3 regions of the Thermoclostridium stercorarium subsp. stercorarium DSM 8532 genome follow, and region 2 is predicted to be linked to each of the others. Evidence: a T-box and tRNA genes for the amino acid it is inferred to sense, from the RefSeq annotation. Region 2 holds a T-box; the other regions hold tRNA genes.

The links. The T-box of region 2 lies ahead of aspS (aspartate--tRNA ligase). A T-box ahead of a tRNA ligase gene usually reads a tRNA of that ligase, here a tRNA-Asp.
Region 1: it encodes a tRNA-Asp, which carries the amino acid that the T-box ahead of aspS (aspartate--tRNA ligase) is inferred to sense. The anticodon was not compared.
Region 3: it encodes a tRNA-Asp, which carries the amino acid that the T-box ahead of aspS (aspartate--tRNA ligase) is inferred to sense. The anticodon was not compared.

What each region holds. Positions count from the first base shown of each region.
Region 1 is NC_020134.1:1,357,480-1,360,761, reverse strand. Features, by position in the region: partial or broken gene CST_RS05915 (IS256-like element ISCth5 family transposase) at 1-184, shown strand, start outside; tRNA gene CST_RS05910 (tRNA-Thr) at 1,025-1,100, opposite strand; tRNA gene CST_RS05905 (tRNA-Asp) at 1,112-1,188, opposite strand; tRNA gene CST_RS05900 (tRNA-Glu) at 1,199-1,273, opposite strand; gene rnr (ribonuclease R) at 1,410-3,282, opposite strand, start outside.
Region 2 is NC_020134.1:2,106,482-2,109,763, reverse strand. Features, by position in the region: gene CST_RS08995 (hypothetical protein) at 1-127, shown strand, start outside; gene CST_RS08990 (SF0329 family protein) at 422-925, shown strand; T-box leader at 1,497-1,746, shown strand; gene aspS (aspartate--tRNA ligase) at 1,835-3,282, shown strand, end outside.
Region 3 is NC_020134.1:2,751,842-2,755,123, forward strand. Features, by position in the region: gene CST_RS11920 (glycoside hydrolase family 43 protein) at 1-1,126, shown strand, start outside; tRNA gene CST_RS11925 (tRNA-Cys) at 1,288-1,362, opposite strand; tRNA gene CST_RS11930 (tRNA-Gly) at 1,416-1,490, opposite strand; tRNA gene CST_RS11935 (tRNA-Phe) at 1,519-1,594, opposite strand; tRNA gene CST_RS11940 (tRNA-Asp) at 1,598-1,674, opposite strand; tRNA gene CST_RS11945 (tRNA-Val) at 1,698-1,773, opposite strand; gene CST_RS11950 (IS30-like element ISCth3 family transposase) at 2,080-3,150, opposite strand.

The sequences.
Region 1 (3,282 bases), 750 kb from region 2:
TCGAACGGATGTTGTTTGCATATTTCCAAATCGTGAGGCGGTAATCCGATTGGTAGGAGCAATGCTCATGGAACAAAATGATGAATGGAAAGTAGGGCGGCGTTATTTCAGTTTGGAATCAATGTCAAAGATTACATCGATAAATGAATTTACATTGACGCCAGTAGCTTTATTACATAAATGAGGTGAAAAAATGATAAAGTAGAAATCATTTTACACCACTTGACAAGACACTATCCAGACAGACTCAAACATATAGTTTTAAATTGCATGCATTAAGATTCTCAGAACAAATAAAAAAGAGACAGTTTCAACTCCTCATAGGTAAACTCAAAAACATAGGGCATTTCAATCTTTGCAGGTAAAAACTTCTAACCAACCGCCGCCGGCGTCAGGCGTTACTTTCGCACCTTTCAATCCTTATAGGTAAACTTTAAAACCGTTGTGGATATAATGAATATGGCCAGCTAGGATTGTTTTAATTCCTTACAGGTAAACTTAAATCTTTTTTGGAAAGACAAGCCTTCGCTAAAAACGGTGAGTTTCAATTCCTTATAGGTAAACTTCAAACCCTAAAACCTGGCATAAAAAGCCGCTTTTATAAAATTGCAGTTTACAAGTTTTTAAGCATTAAAACCCGTAAATATTTGATACTGCTCGATTTTTACATCTGCCGATCCCTTGCTTTTATAAGCTACTGGCCATCGACAGAATTATTCCATAAATCAATTTACCATATATTTTTTCTATTTCAATTTATGCTTATAAATGAATAACGCCCGGGGTATTTTTAACTTGTCGCAGCATGAATTTGAATTTATTTCTGTAAACAATAGCCGCAACATCTTATGGTGTGGCTGAAAACTCCGGATTAGATCTCTTTCAGCTGTTATTAATATAATACCAACCTTAAAAGTTTTGCAAAATTATATCTATAGTAGGCAAAAGGTAAACAACTTAATTAACATTCAATTCGCTTCTAAACAACAAAACCCGCTAACCTTTGCTGTTAGCGGGTTTTATTTGGAGCTGGTGGGCGGACTCGAACCCCCGACCTGCTGATTACAAGTCAGCTGCTCTACCGGCTGAGCTACACCAGCATATCACTAAATGGCGACCCAGAAGGGACTCGAACCCTCGACCTCTAGCGTGACAGGCTAGCGTTCTAACCGGCTGAACTACTGGGCCAGTTTTAAAATGGTGACCCATGGGGGACTCGAACCCCCGTTACCGCCGTGAAAGGGCGATGTCTTAACCACTTGACCAATGGGCCCCAGAAGACTGACGAATATTATTTTAACTGCTGACGCTATAAAAGTCAAGCATAAATTTTATGATATTTTTGTTACAACAAATAAATGCTAATTGGAAAAACAAATGCAGCCCAAAGCTGAAGAGAGGCTGCATTCTTATTTCTTTCGTTTTTTCTTTTTCCCGTTTATGTGTTCCAAAACTTTATTATCCGTGTTCTTTTTCTTTTTGCCTGACTTGCCCCGTTTTTTCATGCCATTGCCATTTGAATCTTCCGCGTAAGGATCTGCCTCACGTGCGTTCACTGTCAGTACAAAATCCACCTGTCTTGTTTTCGGATCGGCATTTGTAACCACAACTTCGACAGTATCACCTATACGGTATATCCTGCCTGTCCTTACTCCAATGAGAACCTGCATTTTTTCATCATACTCATAGAAATCATCGTCCATGCTGGTAAGCCGTATCAAACCTTCTACGGTATTCTCAAGCTCTACAAACATGCCAAATGAGGTTATGCCCGAAACAATTCCGGTGAAGGTTTCCCCTATATGCTCCTGCATATATACGGCTTTCAGCTTCGCTTCATATTCCCTTTCGGCCTCCTCTGCGCTTCTTTCCCTTTCTGAACAGTGTTTAGTAACATCAGGAAGAATAGCCGAGTAATGTTCGTTTCTTTGTTCGTCGAATTTTCCGTGCAGATACTCCTTCATTATTCTGTGTATTATCAGATCAGGATACCTTCTTATCGGTGATGTAAAATGGGAGTAATAATCCGCGGCAAGGCCGAAATGCCACGTATGCTCATCGCTGTACTTTGCCTTCTGTAAGCTTCTCAACATCATTGTACTGATAATTCTTTCCTGCGGCGTTCCTTTAACTTTGTCAAGAACATCCTGCAAAGCTCTCGGATGCACATGGCCGCTGCCTTTAATTCTGACTCCGAAATTAAACAAAAACTCATTCAGCCTTTTGATCTTATCGGGATCGGGATCTTCGTGAATACGGTAAACAAACGGTATGTCGGCCCAGTAAAAATGTTCGGAAACCGTTTCGTTGCACAGCAGCATGAATTCTTCGATTATCTTGTTTGCAATTGTAATTTCATATTTTCCTATATTTACCGGCTTGCCGTTTTCATCCACGGTAATCTTTGTTTCTTCAAAGTCAAAATCAATAGCACCTCTCAGGCTGCGCCTTTTCATCAATATTAAGGCCAGTTCCTTCATTTTTTCAAACATCGGAACCAGCGGCCTGTATCTTTCAATTAAATCCTGATCCCTTTCTTCAAGTATTTTATACACATCGGTATATGTCATCCGTTCATTAACGTTAATTACGCTTTCAACGATCTCATGGTTTATTACACGGCCTAAGGGGTCAATTTCCATAAAAACTGAAAAGGCAAGACGGTCAACTTTGGGATTAAGGCTGCATATGCCGTTTGACAACTCCTTTGGAAGCATAGGAATAACCCTGTCGGGGAAATAAACGCTGGTTCCCCTTTTTAACGCTTCTTTGTCCAGTGGCGAGTTTTCTTTGACATAATGGGATACGTCTGCTATATGAACACCGAGGAGATAGTTCCCGTTCCCGGTAATTTCAAGGGAAACAGCATCATCCAAATCCCTTGCATCTTCGCCGTCAATGGTAACCATTGTTAAATTACGTAAATCCCGTCTGCCGGCGTAGTCTTTGGGAGTTAATTCCTGCGGTATGCTTCTGGCTTCCTGTAAAACCTCATCTGGAAACTCGACGGGTATTTTATATGCTTTCAAGATTGAAAGTGCTTCAACGTCCGTCGTATCCGCATCTCCAAGTATCTCAATAATCTGACCCTCTGCATTTCTTTCGGGTTCTGGGTATCTGGTTATTTGAACAACAACTTTCTGATGCGGTTTCGCACCCATTGACCTGTCAAGGGGTACGATGATATGCCCCTTTATTCTCCTGTGATCGGGAACAACGTAACCTACCGAATAGCTTTTTTCAAATGTGCCGACTATTTTATCGTTGGCGCGGGAAAGGATT
Region 2 (3,282 bases):
AAGGCTGAGCAAAGACTTTGAAAAGTATTCTGTAAGACCGAAGACGGGAGATGATGTTCTTTTTCTTTGGAAAAGGAGTGGAATATCAGAGATCACTTCAGTATGCAAGAATATGTTGGAAGAGTAATTAATTCCAATATCACTTTTTCAGTTAATATCACAAAAGTTATTTTGAATTTTGCACAATAGTTTACAAAGTGGAATTGATGTTTTCAAATCTGGGCATTCGGAGTGGCATTCAAAACATAATATGATTTTTTTCTGCGGAAAAATTTTAAACGGAAAGCAGAAGAGAAAAGCAACAGGATTGATTTGCCTATAAACTTGGGATATACCATGGAAATACTGCCATATCAAATTATAAAGGAAGTTACTGCTTGAGGAAGTTAAAAATTAAGGAAGCTGATATACGGGGGTTAATATGAAGCACTATAAGTCATGGTCGGGTTTGAAAAAGCAACTGACAGAGCTTCTTTGCGAGCCGCTGAAATATAGAATTACTTATTTTCTGACACGATATCACAAAGTCCATAATTCTTATGGGCGTGCATCAATCCGGCTTGATGGAAAGGAATTGGTTATATTTTCCTGGACGGCAGCGTACAAGCAGGAACATGATGTTTATAATCGCTGGAAAGAAACCGGTGAATGGGATTATAATGCGCCGGAACTTAAGAGAAAATGGAATCAGGAAGCAACTCTTTCTGATTATGATTTTCTCAAGGCAGCAACAGATTTTCTGCAACTTTCCATTGAGGAAGCGCTTGAAAGTGAAAATTACCTAATTCGTGTATTCGCTATTATGGATAAGCGAGTAGGGAAACGGACATTGGAAGCAATTAGCGAATCAGAGGAATATAAATCTTATCCCTCGTGGGTCAGACAATTTTACGAGCTGAGGCTGGGGATTAGCTTGTGCCGCTAATACGATCATCCGTGATAATCATGCGTGTTTACAAATTCCGTATGCCGGTTTTCTATGCGATATACCGGAAAACAAAAAATAAAGATTATCCACTGCCTTAAATCCCCTCTCTGCAAAAGTTTTGTTATTTTTCAATTATGTCTGAGCATAGATAATAAAAATCCAGTATTAACATTTCAGAGTTTTAAACATTGCCACTGTTTACTTGTTTATCAACGAAATCACTTCCCCAAAATATATCTGTTTCAGGAGTGATTCGTTACAGCAAAAAAAGAAAATTTAAATAATATTTGTGAGTAGTTATTTAACTGGGAATTAATCCATGAGCTGGTGTCGTTTGTATAATAAAATCTCTGGGATTGAAGGAAAAATTCCCGGTGTTTCAAGGAAGGCTTTAATAATGCATTTAAAAGTTATGTCCAGGACAAAGCCCGCCGGATGAACGCGGGCTAATTCTTGGGGGCTTCCGGTTAGAAACAATTAATGCAATTTATGGTTGCATTTACAGATAAAATTCCCCTTGACAGGACAAGTTGATATATATTAAAATATTCGCCAAAATAAAATAAACGGAAAAGCGATGACGAAGAGAAGTAGCATGAATTATCGTTTACAGTGAGCGGGGAATGGTGAGAACCCCGTAAAGTGAATTCATGCGAATAACACTTCACCAGCTTCAATCTGAAAGTCATATTTGTATATGACGAGTAGGTGCGACGTAAGCCGTACGTTACAACGGCAAACACTAAGGAGTGACTGTACAAAGGGGTACAGTAATTCAGGTGGTACCGCGGACAATGATAGTGCTGTTCGCCCTGAAATTTCTATTTCGGGCGAGCAGCTTTTTCATATTTATGGGCTGTTCTCCCGAAGCGGAAAATCAGATAAAAGATGGGGAGGGAGCTTCTTATGTCAGAGATTTATCGTACAAGGACAATGAATCAAATCACCGAAGAAGATATAGGCTCCGTCATTAAAATTGCCGGCTGGGTGGAGAACATCCGGGACCACGGCGGCGTATCTTTTATTGACCTCAGGGACATGTACGGCGTCATGCAGGTTGTATTCAGAAACATGGAACTTCCAAAAGGTATCAGAAAAGAGGAATGCTTATCAATTGAAGGTGTGGTGGAAAAACGGGATGAAGAAACGTACAATCCCAAGATTCCCACCGGTACGATTGAGCTCGTGGCACAAAAGGTCACGGTTTTGGGCAGGGTTTATAAGGAGCTGCCGTTTGAAATTTCCGCGTCGAAAGAAATACGTGAGGAAGTGCGCTTAAAATACCGTTATCTTGATTTAAGAAACCGGAAGGTAAAGGAAAATATTCTGTTCCGTGCCCAGGTTATCAACTTTTTGAGGCAGAAGATGACCGAGATGGGCTTTGTTGAAATCCAGACGCCGATTCTGTCGGCATCCTCTCCCGAAGGAGCAAGGGATTATATCGTTCCGTCAAGAAAACATAAAGGGAAATTCTATGCACTGCCACAGGCACCCCAGATATATAAGCAGTTATTAATGGTCTCAGGATTTGACAGATATTTCCAGATCGCCCCCTGTTTCCGTGACGAGGATGCGCGGGCTGACCGCTCTCCGGGCGAGTTCTATCAGCTTGATTTTGAAATGAGCTTTGCCACCCAGGAGGATGTTTTCCGCGTGGGTGAGGAGATACTGACTGCGACATTTAAGAAGTTCGCTCCTGAAGGTTATGAAATCACCGAGGCACCGTTCCCAGTGTTCAGCTACAAGCAGGCCATGCTGGAGTTTGGTACGGATAAACCGGACCTGCGCAATCCTCTGCGTATCATTGATGTGACTGATTTTTTCCAGAAATGCGCATTTAAACCCTTCCGGAATAAGACGGTCAGGGCCATCAAGGTTCATGCCGAGATGTCCAAGGGTTTCCATGAAAAATTGCTGGATTATGCACTGTCCATCGGCATGGGCGGGCTTGGCTACCTTGAGGTCCAGGAGGACATGACCTATAAAGGTCCCATTGACAAATACATCCCCGAAGAAATAAAAGGGGAGCTGGCGCAGATTGCCGGCCTTATTCCGGGCGATGTAATATTCTTTATTGCTGACAGGGAAAAACTTGCCTGCAAATACGCGGGGCTAATCCGCGATGAGCTGGGCAAGCGCCTTGACCTCTGTGAGAAGAAGGCTTACCGCTTTTGCTATGTCAATGATTTTCCGATGTATGAAATAGATGAAGAAACCGGAAAAATAAAATTTACCCATAACCCCTTCTCCATGCCGCAGGGTGGGCTGGAGGCGCTTATTACCAAGGATCCTCTGGATATTCTGGCTTACCAGTATGATATCGTCTGCAACGGTGTTGAGCTCTCTTCAGGCGC
Region 3 (3,282 bases), 650 kb from region 2:
TTCAAACGCCAGAGACAGAAGCGTAAGCGGAGCAGGCTTTCTGTGTGCGCCCATTGATTTGAAAACGGGCAAATTTTTAAGACCTGCGACCCCGCTTTGGGGCGGAACGGGAGAAAGCGCCCCCGAAGGCCCTCATATCTATAAAATCGGCGGCTGGTACTACCAGATGATTGCCGAAGGCGGAACCGAACTAGGCCATATGGTTACAATCGCAAGAAGCCGCGAGCTTTACGGAAAATACGAACCGTGCCCTTTTAATCCCATACTGACCCATCGACATCGCAAAGGGGATATAATCCAGGCTACCGGACACGCAGATTTAATCGAAGACAATGACGGAAACTGGTGGGCGGTGTTTTTGGGTTACCGCCAGACACATCAGTATTTCCACCACCTGGGCCGCGAAACTTTCCTGGCACCCGTGTCATGGCGTGACGGCTGGCCTGTTATAAATAACGGCGAAGCCATTAAACTTGTCATGGAAGGCCCCGGCTCTGCCGTCCAAACGCTGAGTACCGACTATGAAACAGACTTCACTTCAGGAATTGACTTCAACTGGGTTCATTTGCGTAATCCGCAGGAAGGAGCCTGCGAAGCCGGTCCCAACGGCCTTATTCTGAGGGGAAATTCCTACACTTTGTCAGACATCGGAAATCCGGCTTTTCTTGGCATCAGGCAGCGGGATCTTTCCAACCGGGTTGAGGTGGACATGATATTTTCGCCCAAGCTCAATTATGAGGAAGCGGGATTCACTATCTATTACAAATGCGACGCCCATATGGATGTTTATATAAGCAGGGTGAACAACGAAAATTATCTGTTCTTCCGCAAGGTTGTAGGTGAGATTAATCATGAGGCGGCACGTGTGCCTCTCGATATTGACAGAATAACTATCCGGGTCATTGCGGATAAACTTGAATACAGAGTGTATGCAGTAGTAAACGGCGCCGAAATATACCTTGGCAAAGGCCTGACCCGCCATGTTTCCACAGAGGCCCATGAATTAGGTTTTACCGGCGTTTTCTACGCCTTATACGCAACAGGAAACGGCAGAAACTGTGAAACCGAAGCCCTGTTCACCCGGTTCTCATACAAGGGCTTCGACAGAGAAGATATAAGTCTGTAACAGTCCAGACAAACCGGCTTTGGATGCCGTTTTGTCTGAATTTCCATGTCCGTAAACCCTTTACCTGACTACGTAATCCGAAAGGCTTACTGACTTAATACTTAACATAATTCAGCCAAGCACAAATAAAAAACCCACAGAAGTTTTTCTTCTGTGGGTACTGGAGGCGCCACCCAGATTCGAACTGGGGAATAAAGGTTTTGCAGACCTCTGCCTTACCACTTGGCTATGGCGCCAAATAAGATACAACAAAGAATATATATTCCCTCTATATTCTTTGTTGTTTTACTGGAGCGGGATACGAGATTCGAACTCGCGACTTTCACCTTGGCAAGGTGACACTCTACCACTGAGTTAATCCCGCACAGTATAGAGGTTGTTCGCCTCTATTCTGGTGCCCAGAGGCGGAATCGAACCACCGACACGGGGATTTTCAGTCCCCTGCTCTACCGACTGAGCTATCTGGGCGTATGGCGACCCGAAAGGGACTCGAACCCTCGACCTCTAGCGTGACAGGCTAGCGTTCTAACCGGCTGAACTATCGGGCCATGTAATCTCTTTATTTTCAATGTGGTGGGCACAATAGGGCTCGAACCTATGACCCCCTGCTTGTAAGGCAGGTGCTCTCCCAGCTGAGCTATGCGCCCGTTTCGTCTTTCGCTATCCGCTATCGTCTCGCGGCTTTTTCAGTATACAAAATTATTTGCTTCTTGTCAAGTCGTTATTAAAAGTTTTTTTATTAATAAATATCTGTAAATTGCAATATTAAATGCAACACCTATAGTGGAAATCATCCATAATTTTAGGTGTTAAAGTACAACATCATCTTTTAGCCCTTCTTAACTACTATCTTGAGCGAGTGCAGAGGGTAGTCAAGGGTTATCGATAGATAAGACAAAGTCTTTACCCTTGACTACCCTCAAATGAGCTTTAAAATATCTTGGATGAAGGGCTCAGACTATTGCTGATATATTTTTGTTTACCAGGTTATGTATCTCTTCATTAAAACATTCTTCAGGTGTTTTGTAACCTAATATCCTTCGTGGAAGGCTGTTTAACCATTGTTGTATCCGTTTTATCGTTTCTTCAGAAAAATCTTTTATAGCCTTTCCTTTAGGAATAAAACGCCTAATAAGTCCATTATGACGTTCATTAGTTCCTCTCTCCCATGAGGAATAAGGATGAGTGAAATAAGCTTCAATTCCTAGCCCTTGTAACATTTCGGATAGTCTACTAAATTCAGAACCATTGTCTGCCGTTATAGTGCGAAATACATTTGAAACATCCTTACCATAACAATTCTTAAGTTCTGAAAGTGCCTCGTTAACAGTATTACTGTCTTTTGCGTCCAAAAGAAACAATAACTCGTAGCGGGTTTTTCGTTCAGTTAAGGTTAAAATTACTGAATCGTTAGACTTTTTGCCTGTTACCGTATCAATTTCCCAATGCCCAAAGGTTTGACGTGATTGTACTTCTTCCGGCCTTTGATCAATGCTTTTCCCTACAACCCGTTTGTTTTGACGTATCCTTTTTATTTTAGATTTTAAACGTAGTTTAAGATTTAAATCTATATTTCGTACTTTTATGAGTCCCAGGTCTATATAATTATACAGTGTTTTGGTACATACAATAGTAGAATTTTGCCACTTGGGGTCTCTCCTACATAAACCAACAACTGCATCTGGAGACCATTTTTCGCGTAGTATCTTATCTTCTGCAAACTTAAGAAAATCTTCAACTTGAGCCAATTTACGCTTTGCTCCGCAATTCATACGATTTTTCTCATAAACTGCCTGCCCTGTTTCAGGAAAATATACTTTGTATGTCGATAAATCAGTTCTCATCTGCATTGTTGTCCCTCTTTTAATTTCACGGCTAATTGTACTTGGCGAGCGACCTAGTTTATTAGCAATATAACGTTGACTCTTTCCTTCTTTTAAAAGAGCTGCAATCTGCCCTCTTTCATAAACACTTAAGTGTTTAAACTTATGCTCAGTTGTGGTAGACTTATATTGTACAGCCATAGTTGAGAACCTCCTGTATGTTTGGATTGGACACCTAAATCATACATGATTTCTCACTATGGTTGTCAATTTTTTATTTCATTTTACTGTTGCATTTAATTTTACAACGAACCATTAATAAATATCAGAAAT